DNA from 4 places in the Arthrobacter sp. FW306-1B-F12A genome. Region 3 is predicted to be linked to each of the others. Evidence: riboswitches for the same ligand, from Rfam matches in the RefSeq annotation. Region 3 holds a riboswitch; each other region holds the start of a gene.
The links. Region 3 has a riboswitch for S-adenosylmethionine ahead of AC3WJU_RS00190 (aminotransferase class V-fold PLP-dependent enzyme). Riboswitches for the same ligand answer to the same signal wherever they lie in the genome.
Positions count from the first base shown of each region.

Region 1 (4,120 bases), on a different contig from region 3:
GGTGCTGGGGCGCTTGGGCGGCGGGCCGCCGTCGTACCCGTAGTTTGAATGCAAGTCTTCCCCCAAATCCCCGTACCCGGCACCCCAGCGGGCCGGCGGTACTAACCGATGACAGCGCCGAAGACGAAGCCCAGCCCATACGTGGCCGCGGCCGCGCCGAGACCGATGGCGAGCTGCCGGAGGCCGCGGGTCAGCGGCGAGGTTCCGGACAACAAGCCGACGACGGCGCCGGTCGACAGAAGCGCGATGCCCACCAGCGTACCGGCCACAGCAAGTGCCGCGAAGCCCGTCATGCCGAAGATGAACGGCAGGATGGGCACGATGGCGCCCGAAGCGAAGAAGCAGAAGCTCGAGATTGCGGCGCCCCAAGCGGAGCCTACGGCTTCGTGCTCATTGACGGTTTCTTCCACTTCGGGGTGGAGCGAGAGGCTGGGATCGCAATCGCAGCTGTAGAGGCCCATGCGTTCGGCGGCCCGGTGTTCGGCGGCCTCGCGGGACATGCCCCGGGCCAGATACACGAGGACCAGCTCGTTGTGCTCGATGTCCAGGGCCGGGGCTGCGGTCAGCGTGGCCTGGGTAGGGCGGGTGGCCTTGAGGAGCTCGAGCTGCGAGCGGACAGAGACATATTCGCCGGCACCCATGGACAGCGCGCCTGCCAGCAGGCCGGCGATGCCGCTGAACAGGACCACAGTGGCGGGGACGCCGGTGGCCGCCATGCCCATCACGAGTGAAAGGTTGCTGACAAGGCCGTCGTTGGCGCCGAATACGGCCGCGCGGAAAGTGCCGGACAACCTGTTGCGGCCGCGCGTCGCCAGGCCGCGGACTACTTCCTCGTGGATCTGTTCGTCAGCCGCCATGGCGCGGGTCGCTGCTGGATCCTTGGCGTAAGGCGAGCGGCCTTCAGCCCTTTGGGCGAGGGCCAGCACGAACACTGATCCAAAGTTCCGGGCGAGGAAGCCGAGCATTTGGCTTCGGATCGAGGCCGCCTTCGGCATGCCGGCATGTTCCCCGAGGAGCTTGAGCCAGTGTGCCTCGTGGCGGCCCTCGGCCTCTGCGAGTGCCAACAGGATTTCGCGTTCCTCGCCGTCGCGGCGCTGCGCCAGTTGGCGGTACACGGCGGCCTCGGCCCGCTCGTCCGCCAAGTACTGACGCCAGCGCTTGATGTCCGACGACGACGGGGGAGTCTTGGGGGCCGCTTCATCTTGCAATGGACTGCTTTGGTCCGAGGGATTGTCGGGATGCGCGTTGTCTGGATCTGTCGGGTTCTGTGGATCTGCGTGCGGGTGCACCGGGACTCCTGGGTTGCTGGGGCGGGCTTCATCGCCTCATTGCGGCTCCACTCTATCGCCAATTTCCGCGGTTTTTCGGCTGGCAATCCTCACTGGACGGTTTAGGCGCACCTCAAAAACGGGAGGCTCCCGGGAGGCCTTGACCGCGGCTGGGGGCAGTGCTGGGATGGATGGACAGGGTCCACGAATTGGCGGGGTAGCGTGGTGACCGGCTGCCTCATGTGCCTGTGCGATGGGCTCAGCGGCACGTCGAACGGAGGTTGCACCATGGACAGCACCGAAACCCACGCCCGCCACCCCGACCGTCCCACGGTCGAGGCCGATCCCGCCTACGACTACAGCGAAGACCTTGAGGTGGACGAGGACTGGGAGGAACAATCCGAGGTCCTCGACGACGACGAACGGGTGGTTCCGCTCGACGCAGAGGAACACCGCGAGGACGAAGAGTTCGAATAGCCCCGGGCTCGCTAAACCCGGGGAGCTAAAACGCGCTCAGGATGAAGTGCCTCTGCACGCCTGCCCGGTGCCCGGTTGCCGCCACCGTCAGGGTGAGTTTCCGTGTGGCGGGGAACCAGCGGGCGGGCTGGACCGCTTTTGAAAGGGCTTGGGTGATGAGCCGCGGCTCATGGTGCCAATAGCGTTCCAGGTTTCCGTCCACGACGAACGTGACGGAGCCTTGGGAGAGGTCGACGCCGGGAATCACCCGGACGAATTCGTCCACCCGGCGGGGGCGGGGCGACAAGAGGGTGCTGGGCTGGGTGGTGCGGTCGGCTATGGCGGTGGCGCCGTTTTCGAAAGGCATGGCCTTCTCCTGTGGAGTTGCTCTTGCCCGTTCGGTTGTCTCTGGTCCGAGCCGGGCCGCTTCTTCATCCGAACCACCCGTGAACATGGGGTTGGCGTGTGGCAAGTCGGAGCTTGGCGCCACATCTCTTGAAGCTCTTCCTACTGTACATGCGACGGCGGCGCCGCACCCCGGAAAAAGGTGCGGCGCCGCCGTCGTACTTGACTCTGTGAAACTTAGTGGCTGGCCACCGGGTGGGCCTCCAGCGGGAGTTCCTCGGTGACTCCTCCGGCGACGCGACGGTCCCATGCTTCGCGGACCTCGGGCTCTGTGGGAGGCGTCAGCAGCGAGACCACGACGTACACCAGCAACGAGGCTCCGAGGCCCCAGTAGATGGGATCGTTGGCGTAGACGCCGTCTTCGCTGGGAATGATTCCCGTGGCATAGGCGATCAGCAGGGCCAGTGTGAGTACGGACCCCACGGCCATGGACCAGGCCGCGGCAATACCGGTGCCCCGCTTCCAGACCAGGCCACCCAGGATGGCAACCAGCAGGCCGCCCACCAGGATGTCGTAGGCGATGGTCAGGGCGACCACGACGTCTTGCGCCGCCATGGATATCAACACGGCCACGATGCCCAGTCCGAGGACCCAGTAGCGGTTGGCCTTGACGTCGTGCTCGGGGTTCTCGGTGTCGTCGGTGTTGATGGTCTTGCCGAACCAGCTGGCCACGAACGGGACCACGTCGGCGCGGGCAACGGTGGCCGCGGCGATGAGGGCTCCGGAAGCGGTGGACATCATGGCCGCGACTGCTGCGGCCATCACGAGGCCGCCGATGCCGATCGGCAGGATGTGCGTGGCAACCTCGGCGTAGACGACGTCCTTGCCGAGGGCCTTCACGTCGATGTTGGGCAGTGCCACGCGGGCGGCAAGGCCGATCAATGCGCCGGCGACGCCGTACAGGACGCAGTAGATGCCCGCGGTGGCACCGCCCCAACGGGCCACCTTGGGAGTCTTGGCGGTGAAGACGCGCTGCCAGATGTCCTGGCCGATCAGCAGGCCCAGGGTGTAGACCACGAAGTACGTGATGATGGTTTGTGCTCCGATGCCGTCCAACTGGAAGAAGCTGGCGTCAACGCGGGCACGGATGCCATCGAAGCCGCCTGCGGCGTTCAGGACGAACGGGAGCATGAGGAAGAAGATGCCCACGGTCTTGATGATGAACTGCACCTGGTCGGCGAGGGTGATGGACCACATGCCGCCGATCGTTGAGTAGACCAGGACGATGGCGCCGCCGACGGCGATGGCGAGCCAGCGCTCCCAGCCGAAGAGGACAACGAAGATGGTGGCGTAGGCGCCCGTGGACGTGGCGCACAACATCAGGGTGTAGGCGAGCATGACGATGCCGGAAGTCTGTGTGGCGCGCTGTCCGTAACGCAGGCTCAGCATCTGGGAGACCGTGTAGATCTTCAGCCGCTGGATGGTGCCGGCGAAAAGCAGGCTCAGGAGGAGCACGCCCGAACCGATCGCGACAACCAGCCACATGCCGGAGACGCCGAACTTGTAGCCGAGGCCGACGCCGCCAACCGTCGATGCGCCGCCGAGGACGACTGCGGCCATGGTGCCGGTGTAGAGCATCGGACCGAGGCGGCGTCCTGCCACGAGGAAGTCGCTGTTGTTCTTGGTGCGCGACTTGCCCCACCAGCCGAAGGCCAGCATGGCGAGCAAATACACCACCACGATCGCAATATTGATGAACGAAGAGTCCACGGTTGGCTCCTGAAAGTGATGCGCAGAGCCCTTGGGGATTCCGACGCCGGTCCGCTGGGTTTCGTTGCGGGTTGCGGAAGGTCTCTGCGCTGGTGATTGGGGAGAGTAGTCTGTGATGTATGCCTCACAAACAACACTTGTTGCCTATGAGGATACGTAGTGATGCGAGTAACAGTCAAGGTGCTGTCTCGCCCAGCGGACTCATCGGCGCTCCTCCAGCTTGCCAAAGGCCCTGCCGCGCGGGCGATCCGGCTACTATTGCTGCAATGACAGGGCCGCAG
Region 1 covers NZ_JBYSXD010000005.1:132,487-136,606, reverse strand. The annotation lists gene AC3WJU_RS04610 (matrixin family metalloprotease) at 1-54, opposite strand, end outside; gene AC3WJU_RS04605 (VIT1/CCC1 transporter family protein) at 102-1,208, opposite strand; gene AC3WJU_RS04600 (hypothetical protein) at 1,557-1,745, shown strand; gene AC3WJU_RS04595 (hypothetical protein) at 1,771-2,091, opposite strand; SAM riboswitch class IV at 2,106-2,225, opposite strand; gene AC3WJU_RS04590 (sodium:solute symporter family protein) at 2,307-3,839, opposite strand.
Region 1: linked by a shared signal. The riboswitch ahead of AC3WJU_RS04595 (hypothetical protein) and the one ahead of AC3WJU_RS00190 (aminotransferase class V-fold PLP-dependent enzyme) in region 3 are both predicted to bind S-adenosylmethionine.

Region 2 (4,120 bases), on a different contig from region 3:
CTGGACTCCTGGTGCGTACAGGTCGACGCAGGGACCGTAGTTGGAGAACGATGCCTGCCGGTCGAAGCTGTCGCTCGCGGCCACCGTGATCGCGGCAGCCACGCGGCTGGGGGACAGCGTGCACGCGTCCGTGCTGGAATTGCCGGCCGCCAAGGTGACGGTAATGCCGTTATTGATCGCGCCCTGGACAGCGTCGTCCAGGCTCTGGTTCGCAGGTCCGGAGAGGCTGAGGTTGGCGACGGCGGGTTGACCGGGCTGGTGCTGCTGGACCATCCAATCGAGGCCGGCTATGACGTCGGAGGAGTATCCCGTACCGTCGCAACCAAGGACCCGCACCGGCACGATGGTTGCCGACTTGGCCATGCCGTAGGTGCTGCCGGCCGTGATGCCTGCTACGTGCGTCCCGTGGCCGGCGTCGGGCATTGCCGGATCGGTGCAGGGGGCATTGGCGGGCTGCCCCGAGAAGGCACTCCACCCCGCGGTCACCCGACCGCCGAAGTCCACATGGGTGCCAAGCACCCCGTTGTCCACAATGTAGACCTGAACCCCGGCGCCGCTCGAAGGCGGGGTGTAGCTCCCGGACAAAGGGAGGGTGCGCTGATCGGTCCGGTCGAGGTTCCAGGGTGCCGGCGCTTGGGTGTCCGAAATCCGCACCGGCATATCCCGGTCCACCGATACAACCCGGCTCGACTTCGCCAACTCAGCGGCCTTCGCTGGCGTCGCCGTGACGACCGCGGCCTTCACGGCATGCGTGAACGTCTTGTCCACCGAGACTCCCTGGGAGTGCAGCTCCGCGGCCTTACCGTCAACGTCGGTGCCTTCGGCGTAGTGGACCACGTATCTGTCTTCGCCTGCTGCCGGAGTCGTGTCGGCGTGCGCCGGCAGCGGCACTCCCACGGTGAAACCTGATACCAGCAAGAACAGGGCTATCGGAACGACGCCGGATGGCTTTTTCACGAGCTTCAATCTTCCTGTGACGCACAGTGGCGGCGGAGACATCCGAAGGATGCAGACTGCTGCGCCCAATTCTATCTCCAGTCACACAGGCATCACCCGTCTCTTCAATTTCAGACATCTACAACCCCGGCTTCGTGAACAAAACGCGGCCAAGTGTCACAAAGCTGTCATAATCTTCGTCAGAAGGGGTCCGGTTTTCCTAGACTCTTCCCATAGGTCATGAGTGCCAGCGACAGCCCCGGCTTGCTGGCCGGCAACCCTCCTTTCGCGGCGGGGTGCCCCGGGTGAAGACCTGGCCCTTCGCTGTGTTGGCGGCGGGCAAGCGCGATGTGAGGTGTCGACGAATGACAATTGCTGCAACAGCCATACCCCTTTCAGGTACCCAGGACGGAACCCTCAAGTATGTTTCCGTAGGAGGGCTCGAACTGGAGGCCGGGGGTTTCCTCCCTGAGGTCGTCCTTGCGTACGAGACCTGGGGCCGGCTCGACGCCGACGCTTCCAACGCCGTCCTCGTGGAGCATGCACTGACCGGCAGCACCCATGTGGCCCGTGGCGAGAGCGACGAAGAAGGCTGGTGGGAGCAACTCGTTGGTCCCGGCGCCACCATCGACACGGACCGCTACTTCGTGGTCTCCGTCAACATCGTGGGAGGCTGCTACGGCAGCACCGGGCCGTCGTCGAGCGCTCCCGACGGCAAGCCGTGGGGCTCCCGCTTCCCGCTTGTGACCTTGCGGGACAGCACTGTAGCCGAAGCCCGGCTCGCCGACGCCTTGGGGATCCACAGCTGGCACACCGTGGTGGGCGGGTCCATGGGCGGTGCCCGCGCACTGGAATGGGCCGTCAGCTATCCGGACCGCGTCAAGCGATGTGCCGTGATTTCGATCGGGGCGTACAGCACTGCCGAACAGATTGCGTTCGCGCAGGCCCAGACGCTCGCCATCCGGCAGGACGCCGACTTCAAGGGCGGCGACTACTATGGCCAGGCCGCGCCCGAGGCGGGGCTGGCCCTCGCCCGGCGGATCGCCCACATCACCTACCGTTCGGCGGATGAACTGGACTTCCGCTTCGGCAGGAACGCCCAAGGCGGCGAGGCGCCCCTGCAGGCTGCGGCCTTAGGGGACCGGGGCCGCTACCAGGTGGAGAGCTACCTCGACCACCAGGGACGAAAGCTGGTCCAGCGCTTCGACGCCAACAGCTACATCGCCATCACCGAGGCGCTCATGAGCCACGACATCACTCGCGGCCGGGGCTCGTTGGAGGACGCGTTGTCCGTGGCCACGGCGAAGTTCTTCGTTGCCTCGGTGGACTCGGACCGGCTCTATTTCCCGGAACAATCGCACGAGCTGGCCAAGGCCTTGCCCGGAGAAGTCCCCGTTCATGTGATCGAGGCGCCCATCGGGCACGACGGTTTCCTCACCGAGATCGGCCAGCTCGGCCCCCAGCTGCGGGAGGCGTTCTTCGGCTGAATCAGCCGTTCATGATCTCCTGGCGGAGCTTCATGTAGTCCTCCATGGCAATTTTCCCGTCGCTGTACTCCTGGTCGAGTTCGGCCAGCTTCCGTGCCCGGTAGCCTTGCGGCGCGCTGTCCGGCTGGGGCGCGCTGTTCGCTTGCGGAGTAGCCGACGACGGCGGAGCGGCCTGAGGGGCGGGCATTCCCACCGGGGGTTGCGGCTCAGCCGGGAAGATGACCGGGGGTTGCTCCGGGTATCCGACGGGGTAGTGCTGTGGAGGATAGGGCTGCCCGGGGTAATCCTGCGGAGGGAAGTCCCGGAGCCTGCGCTGGCGCGATCGGTTGTACATGCGGATCCCCATGGGAATCAGCCAAGAGCAGACGATGATCCAGAAGATCACATTGTTCACGGTGGAGGGCCTCCCTAGTCTTTCACCAGCTTAGCCCCGCTTCCTGTGACCCACAGGGGTCCGGTTCAGCTCCGGGGCAGGATGGTGTCGGCAGGACCGAAGACGGGTCCCGGCGTCGGGCGTTTCGGCAGGATGCCGTCGCCGGAGGAGCGGTGCCGGATCCGGCGGATGACCCACGGGACAAAATACTCCCGTGCCCATACGAGGTCGCCCGAGCGGGCCTCGCGCCAACTCCGCTGGGGGAGTGGCTTGGGGAACAGCGGCTCGAGGTTGTGCGGCACGTTGAGTGAATCGAGGACCATCGCCGCGATGGTGTGATGGCCGAGCGGCGAGAAGTGCAGGCGGTCTTCGTCCCACATCTGGGAGTTGGAGAGTTGCCGCAGGGACCACATATCGGCGATCACGGCATCGTGGCGGGCGGCCACCGTGCGGAGGTTTTCGTTGTAGATGGCCACTTTGCCGCGGATCCGGCCGAGGACCGATGACGCGGTGTCCGGACCGTTGAAGAGAACCACGGTGGCGCCGTCGGAACTCAGGGTCTGCACTGCGGCATCGAGTTTCTCGGCCAAGGCGTCGGGATCGCCGCCGGGACGGATGAGGTCGTTGCCGCCTGCGGAGATGCTCACGAGGTCCGGCTTGAGGTCCATTCACGGGCCAAGTTGTTCGTCGAGGATCTGCTGGAGCAACCGCCCGCGGATGGCCAGGTTGGCGTAGGCGAAATCCCGGTGTCCCCGGCTCAGTTCCTCGGCTACGCGGTCGGCCCAGCCACGATGTCCCCCGGGGTTGTTGGGCTCGGGGTCGCCGATCCCTTCGGTAAAGGAATCACCCAATGCCACGTAGCGGGTCCACGGATGAATCCGTTCGTCCGGCTTTGGTCCCACCGTGGGATCAATGTCACTCACGTCCATATCCTGCCTCTTGCTGCAACGCCACGCGCCCGTAGCTTGTTACTCATGGGTAACTGCAAGAATAGTCCCATGAGTCAAGCTTCCGCCTTTCCTGCCCCGGTCGTTTTGTGGTCCCTCGAAGAGGAGGAGCGGGCTGGCAAGCCATTGCTGGTTCTGTTGCACGGTTACGGGTCCAACGAGCAGGACCTCTTCAGCCTTGCAGGCTTGTTGCCCCAGGACTTCGTCGTCGCTTCGCTCCGTGCGCCGATCGCGACGGGCCCGGGCTTCACGTGGTTCCCGCTCACGGCGTCCATCGACTATTCCCTCGACGCCGTCAAGGACGCCGCGGAGTACGTGTTTTCCTGGTTGGACTCCTTCAAGTCCAACCACAGCTCGGTGACGCTTCTCGGCTTTTC
Region 2 covers NZ_JBYSXD010000031.1:33,922-38,041, forward strand. The annotation lists gene AC3WJU_RS14995 (S8 family peptidase) at 1-957, opposite strand, end outside; SAM riboswitch class IV at 1,173-1,288, shown strand; gene metX (homoserine O-acetyltransferase MetX) at 1,302-2,423, shown strand; gene AC3WJU_RS15005 (hypothetical protein) at 2,425-2,817, opposite strand; partial or broken gene AC3WJU_RS15010 (SGNH/GDSL hydrolase family protein) at 2,883-3,725, opposite strand; gene AC3WJU_RS15015 (alpha/beta hydrolase) at 3,795-4,120, shown strand, end outside.
Region 2: linked by a shared signal. The riboswitch ahead of metX (homoserine O-acetyltransferase MetX) and the one ahead of AC3WJU_RS00190 (aminotransferase class V-fold PLP-dependent enzyme) in region 3 are both predicted to bind S-adenosylmethionine.

Region 3 (4,120 bases):
TGCACGCCGGCGTCGTGCACAGCTACGCCGACCACCGCATGGCTACTGCGGGCGCCATCCTGGGGCTCGCCGTCGAGGGTGTCCAGGTTGAAGACATCGCAACGACGTCAAAGACCATGCCGGAATTCCCGCACATCTGGGCGTCGATGCTCACTGCCGGCGCAGCTGCCGCGGACACCGTTTCAATGGAGACAAGCAACTGACGATGGCTCGCGACGCACGCTCCTGGGATGAGTCCGATGTCCGGATCCGCCCCAACAAGAAGGGCACACGACCCCGTACGAAGGACCGCCCCAGCCACGACGACGCCGTGATCGGGCGTATCATCACAGTCGACCGCGGGCGCTACACCGCGATCGTGGGCGAAAGCTCGGACAACGAGCGCATCGTCATCGCGGCCCGCGCCCGGGAGCTCCGTCGCTCCCCTGTGGTTCCCGGAGACTTCGTAGCGCTCGTCGGCGATGTGTCCGGAGCACCGGACACCCTCGCCCGCCTCGTGCGCGTCGAGGAGCGAAAGACACTCCTGCGGCGAAGTGCCGATGACACGGATCCGATCGAGCGGGCCGTCGTCGCCAACGCCGACCAGCTCGTGGTGGTGGTTGCGGCAGCCAATCCGGAACCACGCACCGGATTCATCGACCGCGCCTTGGTGGCAGCGTACGACGCCGGAATCGAGCCGCTGCTGCTCGTCACCAAAGCAGATGTCAAAGATCCGACGGAACTACTCGCCAACTATGTGAGCCTCGGTTTCCCGATCATCATCAGCCGGACGGCCGACGCCGGCGCCTCCGGAATCGACGCCCGCTCCGACGACGGCCTGTCCGCCCGCCTCGACAGTGACGCCGTCGGCCAGTTGCGGGACTACCTCGACGGCAAGGTCACCGTCCTCCTGGGCCATTCCGGCGTCGGGAAGTCCACTATGGTGAACGCCCTCACCGGGGCCGAGCGCGCCACAGGCGGGGTCAACGCCGTGACGGGGCGCGGACGCCACACCTCGTCCTCTGCCCTCGCACTGAAGCTCAGCGACGCCCCTGGCGGAAGCTGGATCATCGATACGCCCGGCATCCGTTCTTTCGGCCTCGCCCACGTGAACCCGGACCGCATCCTGCACGCCTTCCCGGACCTGGAACCGGGGACGGAAAGGTGCGAGCGGGGTTGCAAGCACGATGCCTCCGCCGTTCGATGCGGGCTGGATTCCTGGGTCGCCGAAGGCCACGCGGGCGAGGCCGGCCCCGCCCGCCTCGCATCGCTCCGCAGGCTCCTTGGTGCGGACCCGCGTATGGAAGCCCAAGAGGCCAAGGAACTGGGTACGGTCAACTAACTCAGCGCATGCCGTCCTACCTCCCCGGCTCACCGGGGAATAGACGGTAGTTTGGAACCATGACCCAACCCGATTCGAGCTACAACGACGACCTGCGGCTAGCCCATGTGCTGGCCGATTCCGTCGATTCCCTGACAATGGAGCGGTTCAAGGCGCTGGACCTCCAGGTGGAGACCAAACCCGACCTGAGCCCAGTCACCGATGCCGACAAAGCCGCCGAGGAAGCAATACGCGGGCAGCTCTCCCGCTCCCGCCCCCGCGACGCCGTCCTCGGCGAAGAATTCGGCAGCACGGGCCACGGCTCGAGGCGTTGGATCATCGATCCCATCGATGGGACCAAGAACTTCGTGCGCGGCGTACCCGTCTGGGCTACGCTCATCGCCCTCGTGGACGAGGGCGAAGTAGTAGTGGGGCTCGTGAGCGCTCCGGCGCTCGGCAAGCGTTGGTGGGCGGCCAAGGGCTCCGGCGCCTACATGGGCCGGTCGCTGGCCGCAGCCACCCGGTTGAAAGTTTCCAACGTGTCCCGGCTCGAAGACGCCTCGCTTTCCTACTCCGAGCTTTCCGAGTGGAAGCAGCACGGGAAGCTGGACAACTTCCTGGGCCTCGAGAACGATGTCTGGCGCAGCCGTGCGTACGGCGATTTCTGGTCCTACTGCCTCGTTGCCGAGGGCGCCGTGGACATCGCCGCCGAACCGGAACTCCAGGTCTACGACATGGCCGCCCTAGTGCCGATCGTCACCGAGGCCGGCGGACGCTTCACATCCCTGGATGGCGCGGACGGCCCCTTCGGCGGAAACGCCGTCGCCACTAACTCGATCCTCCATTCCGAGGTCCTCAAGAGGCTCAACCCCGAACTCGACGACCTTCTGTAGTCCCCTCCTGTTCACTGAATAAACGACGGCGGACGCCCCCTTTTGGGGGCGTCCGCTGCTTTTTCTTCGGCTGAAGGCACATTTTTCGGGCGGTGTAACAAACCGCTTAACAATCGCGGTCACATTGGAACCCGCCTCGCCGGTGTCCTACTCTCTTTACAGGTCACGAGTGCCAGCGCGAAACCCCGGTTTGCTGGCCGGCAACCCTCCATCGCGGCGGGGTGCCCCGGGTGACGACCCGGCCGGTCCGGAACGGATGCGGCAAGCGCGGACCCCCTGCACGCAGGGGTCCCTCTTGAGTGAGGTCCCATGAGCACAGCCACAATTACTTCTACGGCTCTTTCGCAGCACCACGAAACCGCACAGCAGCTGCCTCGGGCATCCCGCCCGCTGGCCGCGGTCACCGGCGCGGAGTTGCAGGCACCCCTGATCCAGGGCGGCCACATCCGCTACGCCAACCTTGACTACGGCGCATCCGCACCTGCCCTGACGGTTGTTTCCGCGTACCTCAACGAGATCCTGCCGTACTACGCGAGTGTGCACCGCGGCGCAGGCTACGCCTCCCAAATCAGCACCTCCGTCTACGAAAACGCCCGCAACATCGTCCGTGACTTTGTTGGCGGACGGCCGGACGATTCCGTCATTTTCACGCGCAACACCACCGATTCCCTCAATCTCCTGGCCGGCTGCCTGCCGGTCACAGACGGCAAGCACAACGACGAAGTCCTTTACCTGGACATCGAGCACCACGCAAACCTGCTGCCGTGGCAAGGCGTCCCCCACCGAAGCATTGTTGCCGCGGAAACCTTGTCGGAGACCGTAGCCAATGTCCGCACAGCCCTCTCCCATGGTGGCGTCAGCCTCCTGGCTGTCACCGGCGCGTCGAATGTGACCGGCGAAATCCTGCCCATCAAGGAACTAGCTGCCTTGGCCCACGAATTCGGGGCGCGGATTGTGGTGGACGCGGCGCAACTTGCCCCGCATCGCCGCATCAACATCGCCGCCGCGGATGTCGACTACTTGGTTTTCTCGGGGCACAAGCTTTATGCACCGTTCGGCGCGGGTGTCCTGGTGGGCCGTCCCGACTGGCTCGACGCCGGCACGCCGCATCTGGCAGGAGGCGGCGCCGTCCGGGAGGCACGCCTCGATTCCGTCAGCTGGGCCACTGGACCGGCCAGGCACGAAGGCGGCTCGCCGAACGTTCTCGGTGCGGCCACCCTCGCCCGGGCCACACAAGTCATCGCCAGCCTCGACCACGACGAATGGCACGCCCACGAGGCCGCCATCCGCTCACACCTGGTCGAAGGCCTCAAGGAAATCGACGGCGTGACCGTGCACCAGATCTTCAGCGACACGGATCCCGAGGACACCATCGGCGTCGTGAACTTCTCGCTCCAGGGCTACGACGCCGGACTTGTGGCGGCCTATCTCGCGGCCGAGCACGGCATTGGCCTGCGCGACGGGCGCTTCTGCGCCCACCCGCTGCTCAAGCGCCTCGGCCTTCCCTCCGGATCCCTCCGGGCCAGTTTCGGCGTAGGGTCGCGTTTGGAAGACGCCACCCGGCTCATCGCGGGCATCCAGGCGCTCAAGAGCAATGGCCTCGGTTGGGACTACGTGGTGGACGCCGGCCGTTGGGTGCCCGCGAACGATCACCGCAGCTACCCGGAATGGGCTCCCAACACTCCCGGGACCGCGGGCGCAGCTCCGTGCAGCACCGACTGATTGCGGTAGATTCGTAGGGTATTTTTTCCTGTCCTACGAAGGAGTTTCCGCGTGGCCCCGCGACCCAAAGGCACGTCAGCCGGCCCCAAGCTCTATGAGGAACGGCGCCTTGAACTCGGTCAGAGTTTCCAGGACGGCGGAGAGCACTATGACCGTGTCCGGCCCGGATACCCCGCGGATTCAGCTGACTGGCTGCTGCCGGAAG
Region 3 covers NZ_JBYSXD010000001.1:33,610-37,729, reverse strand. The annotation lists gene aroA (3-phosphoshikimate 1-carboxyvinyltransferase) at 1-203, shown strand, start outside; gene rsgA (ribosome small subunit-dependent GTPase A) at 206-1,321, shown strand; gene hisN (histidinol-phosphatase) at 1,381-2,193, shown strand; SAM riboswitch class IV at 2,355-2,467, shown strand; gene AC3WJU_RS00190 (aminotransferase class V-fold PLP-dependent enzyme) at 2,503-3,915, shown strand; gene AC3WJU_RS00185 (class I SAM-dependent methyltransferase) at 3,967-4,120, shown strand, end outside.

Region 4 (4,120 bases), on a different contig from region 3:
ACTCCGGATCCCCGGTACGCCATCATGCTCGAACGGTTCGGTATCACGGCGCACGAACAGCTCACGTGCGGATTCCACGTGCACACATCGATCGAGTCCCCCGAGGAAGGCGTGATGGTCTTGGACCGCATCCGGGACAAGCTCGCGGTCTTCACGGCGATGAGCGCCAATTCTCCCTACTGGCGTGGCCTGGCCACGGGTTTTGAGAGCTATCGGACGCAGGCGTGGAACCGCTGGCCTTCGTCGGGGCCGTCAGCCATCTTCGGGTCCCTGGCTGCTTACCGGCGGGTTGTCCGGAGGCTCATCGAAACGGGAGTGCTGCTGGACGAGGGGATGGTCTACTTCGACGCCAGGCTGTCCCGGCACGTTCCCACGGTGGAGGTCCGGGTGGCCGATGTCTGCCTCCGGGCCGAGGATGCGGCGCTCATCGCGGTGCTCGTCAGGGCACTGGTTGAGACTTCTGTTCGTGAATACCATGCCGGAATAGAGCCCGCTGCCGTGCCCACTGCGCTTTTGCGGATGGCGTCCTGGCAAGCAAGCAACTTCGGACTGCGTACCGAACTGCTGGACTTCGGAACCTTTCGCCCGGAACCCGCCGCCGACGTCGTCTGGTCGTTGGTGGAATACTTGGAACCCGTGCTCGCCGAACAGGGTGAATTCGACTTGGTCCAAACCGGCGTGGCAGCCATCTTGAGCCGTGGCAACGGCGCTATCGAACAGCGTGGTGTTGCCGGGCGCTGGAGCGAGAGCAACGGGAGCGCGCCCGACGCCGCCGGGCTGGCCGCCGTCGTAGAGCACGCCGTCCAGATCACGATGCGCTCAGAGAGGGACGAGAGCGACACCAAGCCGCAACCCGTCCTCACCTGGGTGCGCCAGGACTGGCGCGAAGCGCCCGGCTAGACCTGCTTGAGGGCCCGCTCGAGGTCCCCGATGAGATCGTCCACATCCTCCAGCCCCACCGAAAGCCGCACGACGCCGTCGCTCAGGCCAATTGCCGCGCGGCCTTCCGGACCCATGGCACGGTGCGTGGTGGTGGCGGGATGGGTGATGAGGGACTTGGAGTCGCCGAGGTTGTTCGAGATGTCGATGACGGCGAGCCCGTCCAGCAGCGCGAAAGCGGCCTCCTTCGCCGATCGCCCCGCGGAGGGGAGCAGCTCGAAGGTGAGCACAGTTCCGCCGGCCTTCATTTGCTTTGCGGCGAGCTCGAACTGCGGGTGCGACTTCAGCAGCGGGTACTTGACCCAGCTGATGGCCGGCTGTTCCTCGAGCCACTCGGCGATCCGCAACGCAGACGCCGAGGAGTGGTTGACACGCAGCGCCATCGTCTCCAGGCCCTTGGTCAGGACCCAGGCGTTGAACGCGGAAAGCGAAGGACCGGTGTGCCGCATGAGCTGCTTGACGGGACCGTCGATGAACTCCTTGGTGCCCAGGATCGCTCCGCCGAGGACCCGGCCCTGGCCGTCGATGTGCTTGGTGCCTGAGTAGACAATCACGTCTGCTCCGAGATCGCCGCAGCGCTGCAGGAGGGGAGTGGCGAAGACGTTGTCGACGACCACCGTGGCGCCGGCCGCGTGGGCCAGCTCGCTCACCGCGGCGATGTCCACGATTTCCTGCATGGGGTTCGACGGCGACTCGAAGAACACTGCCGTTGTCGGCTCGGACAGGGCGGCACGCCACTGGTCCAAGTCAGGCCCGTCGACGAAGACGGTCTCGACGCCCCAGCGCGGCAGGATCTCATTGAGGATGACGAAACAGGAGCCGAAGAGCGAGCGGGCGGCAACTACGCGGTCACCGGCAGCAAGCAACGCACCGAGGGCGGTGAAGACAGCGGACATGCCCGACGCCGTCGCGAAGCACGCTTCGGTGCCTTCGAGCAGGCGGAGGCGCTCCTGGAAGGTAGCTACGGAGGGGTTGCCGTAACGGGAGTAGACGAAGCGTTCGTCCTCGCCCGTAAATGCTCGCTCGGCGGCTGCAGCGGACTCGTAGACGAAGCCGGAGTTCAGGAAGACGGCCTCGGACGTTTCCTGGAAGTTGGTACGGTCAAGACCGCCGCGGACGGCCTGGGTGTCAGGGCTCCAGCTGGCGGCGTCAGGGTTGAAAGTCACTTAGATGTTCCCCAGGTTCGTCGGAAGTCCACGGTTTTTCCAGCCGTTCACGGTTCGCTCGCCGTAGCGGTCCGGCTCGCCCTCAAAGCCCTCGAGGACGTTGTAGGAGGTGTAGCCGGCCTGGGTGGCGGCAATCGCGGCGGCGATGGAGCGCTGTCCGGAGCGGCAGAGGAAAACCAGTTCGGTGCCATCCGCCTCCGGGGCCTGCTGCGTCAACTCTTCGATGAAACGGGTGTTGGGGATGCCTCCGGCCAGGTTCCACTGGATGAACAGGGGATCGTTCTCGGTGGCTTTGGTGTCCGGGATGCCGATGTGTGCCCACTCGCCTTCGGTGCGGACGTCCACCAGGATGGCGCCCTGCTCAAGCTTGGCCCAGGCGTCGTGCGGGCTGAGGTCGCCTGCGTAGCTCATGCGTGGCCCTCGCCGTCGAACTCTTCATCAAGCTGATCCACCGCATTGGCAACGGCGGCATCTGCGCTTGCGATTGCCGCGGGCAGGACGATGGCCTGTGCCACGATTACGTCCGTGCCGTTGAAGGTCGCGGCCGGGCTGCCGTGCAACACGTATCCCTCCGCGAGGGCGGTGGAGATCCGCTCGCAGAATTCCTTGGTGTCAGGGCCCGTGATGAGACGGTACGAGAGTTTTTCTTCGGTGGGTTCAGGCATTGGTGCTCCTCAGTCACGCTTGCAGTTCGAAAGTGTCGATACGCCGAGTAGTCACCTGAGGCACCCCGCCGGAGAGAGGGTTGCCGACCAGCAAGTCAGGGCTTCACGCTGGTGCTCATTACTCAAGAAGAAAAATAACATCCACGACGGCGGCCTGCATCACCGGCCGTCGTCATGTTCCGTAACCGGACGGCAGCCAGGCTGGCGAGGGCTGGGGTGCCAGCGTCCTAGGACTCGGTTTCATTGGGCAGCGGTTCCAGGCTCGCCTGGATCCGGGGTGGAATGGCGTCGAACCGCGACGCTACTGCCGTAGGGGAGTGATGAAAAGTGGAACCTTGATGCTTCCGGATTTCCAGCAGTTCGTGGACGGATATCCCGGTGGCCGTGGCGAGTGCATGCAGCGAGAGGCTGTTGTGATGAGCCAATGCAAAAACCACACCCGACAAGGCTTCGAAACCTTCTGTCTCGTAGATTTCCTTCACCAGGTTGGACATGCCATTTGCATCATCGATTGATCCCGCTGACGCACCAGTCGCCATGGCCGTCAGGGACCATGCAGCAGAGTCGGGGCTGATGTAGATGCTCATGTCGATACCCTACGGACTCAGGCCCGCTTGGGGAATGGGCGATACGTTTATCTTTATGGCAGCACTCACCGACCTTGACCGCCAGCTCCTCTCCGCTCTCCGGGAGGACGGCAGGGCCTCCGTGGCGAGCCTTGCGCGCAAGCTGGGCGTTGCTCGGGCCACCGTGAATAGCCGGCTTGAGCGTCTTGTCTCCTCGGGGACCATCGTTGGCTTCACCGCGAGGGTGCGCGACGAGGTGGATCCACTTGCGATCCGGGCCATTGCGCTCATTGCCGTGGAGGGAAGGTCGGCGGACAAGGTCATTCGCCAACTCCGCGGACTTCCCGAGATTTGGGCGCTACACACCACGAACGGCGGTTGGGATCTCGTGGCCGAGTTGCGCACGGAGAGCCTCAGCGACTTTGACCAGGTGTTGGGCAGGATCCGCGGGATCGAGGGGATCGTCAATAGCGAGACGAGCCTGCTGCTCAGTTCCGTCCTGCGATAGTCGCTTTTATGACGGGCGCCTGCCGTTGATCATTGTGTGCATAAGCAGTCATCATTTTGTGCATGTTTTCAATGAAAAGTACGTACTTTGGCAATTGTGGATGCATATCGCCGCTCCGTAGCCTCGTAGCAACAGTGCTTATGAGGGAAAGGAGCGCACATGACGCGCTTTGTCGATGTCCGCAATATGGTTCGTTGGACGGCCGGACGGGGCCCGGAGACCGTCATCTCGGAGATGATGCAGTACCTGGAAGACGACTTCCAGCGGTGGGAATCT
Region 4 covers NZ_JBYSXD010000054.1:22,378-26,497, forward strand. The annotation lists gene AC3WJU_RS19495 (glutamate--cysteine ligase 2) at 1-900, shown strand, start outside; gene AC3WJU_RS19500 (O-succinylhomoserine sulfhydrylase) at 897-2,105, opposite strand; gene AC3WJU_RS19505 (rhodanese-like domain-containing protein) at 2,106-2,516, opposite strand; gene AC3WJU_RS19510 (DUF1737 domain-containing protein) at 2,513-2,770, opposite strand; SAM riboswitch class IV at 2,781-2,893, opposite strand; gene AC3WJU_RS19515 (hypothetical protein) at 2,998-3,357, opposite strand; gene AC3WJU_RS19520 (Lrp/AsnC family transcriptional regulator) at 3,413-3,844, shown strand; gene ocd (ornithine cyclodeaminase) at 4,004-4,120, shown strand, end outside.
Region 4: linked by a shared signal. The riboswitch ahead of AC3WJU_RS19510 (DUF1737 domain-containing protein) and the one ahead of AC3WJU_RS00190 (aminotransferase class V-fold PLP-dependent enzyme) in region 3 are both predicted to bind S-adenosylmethionine.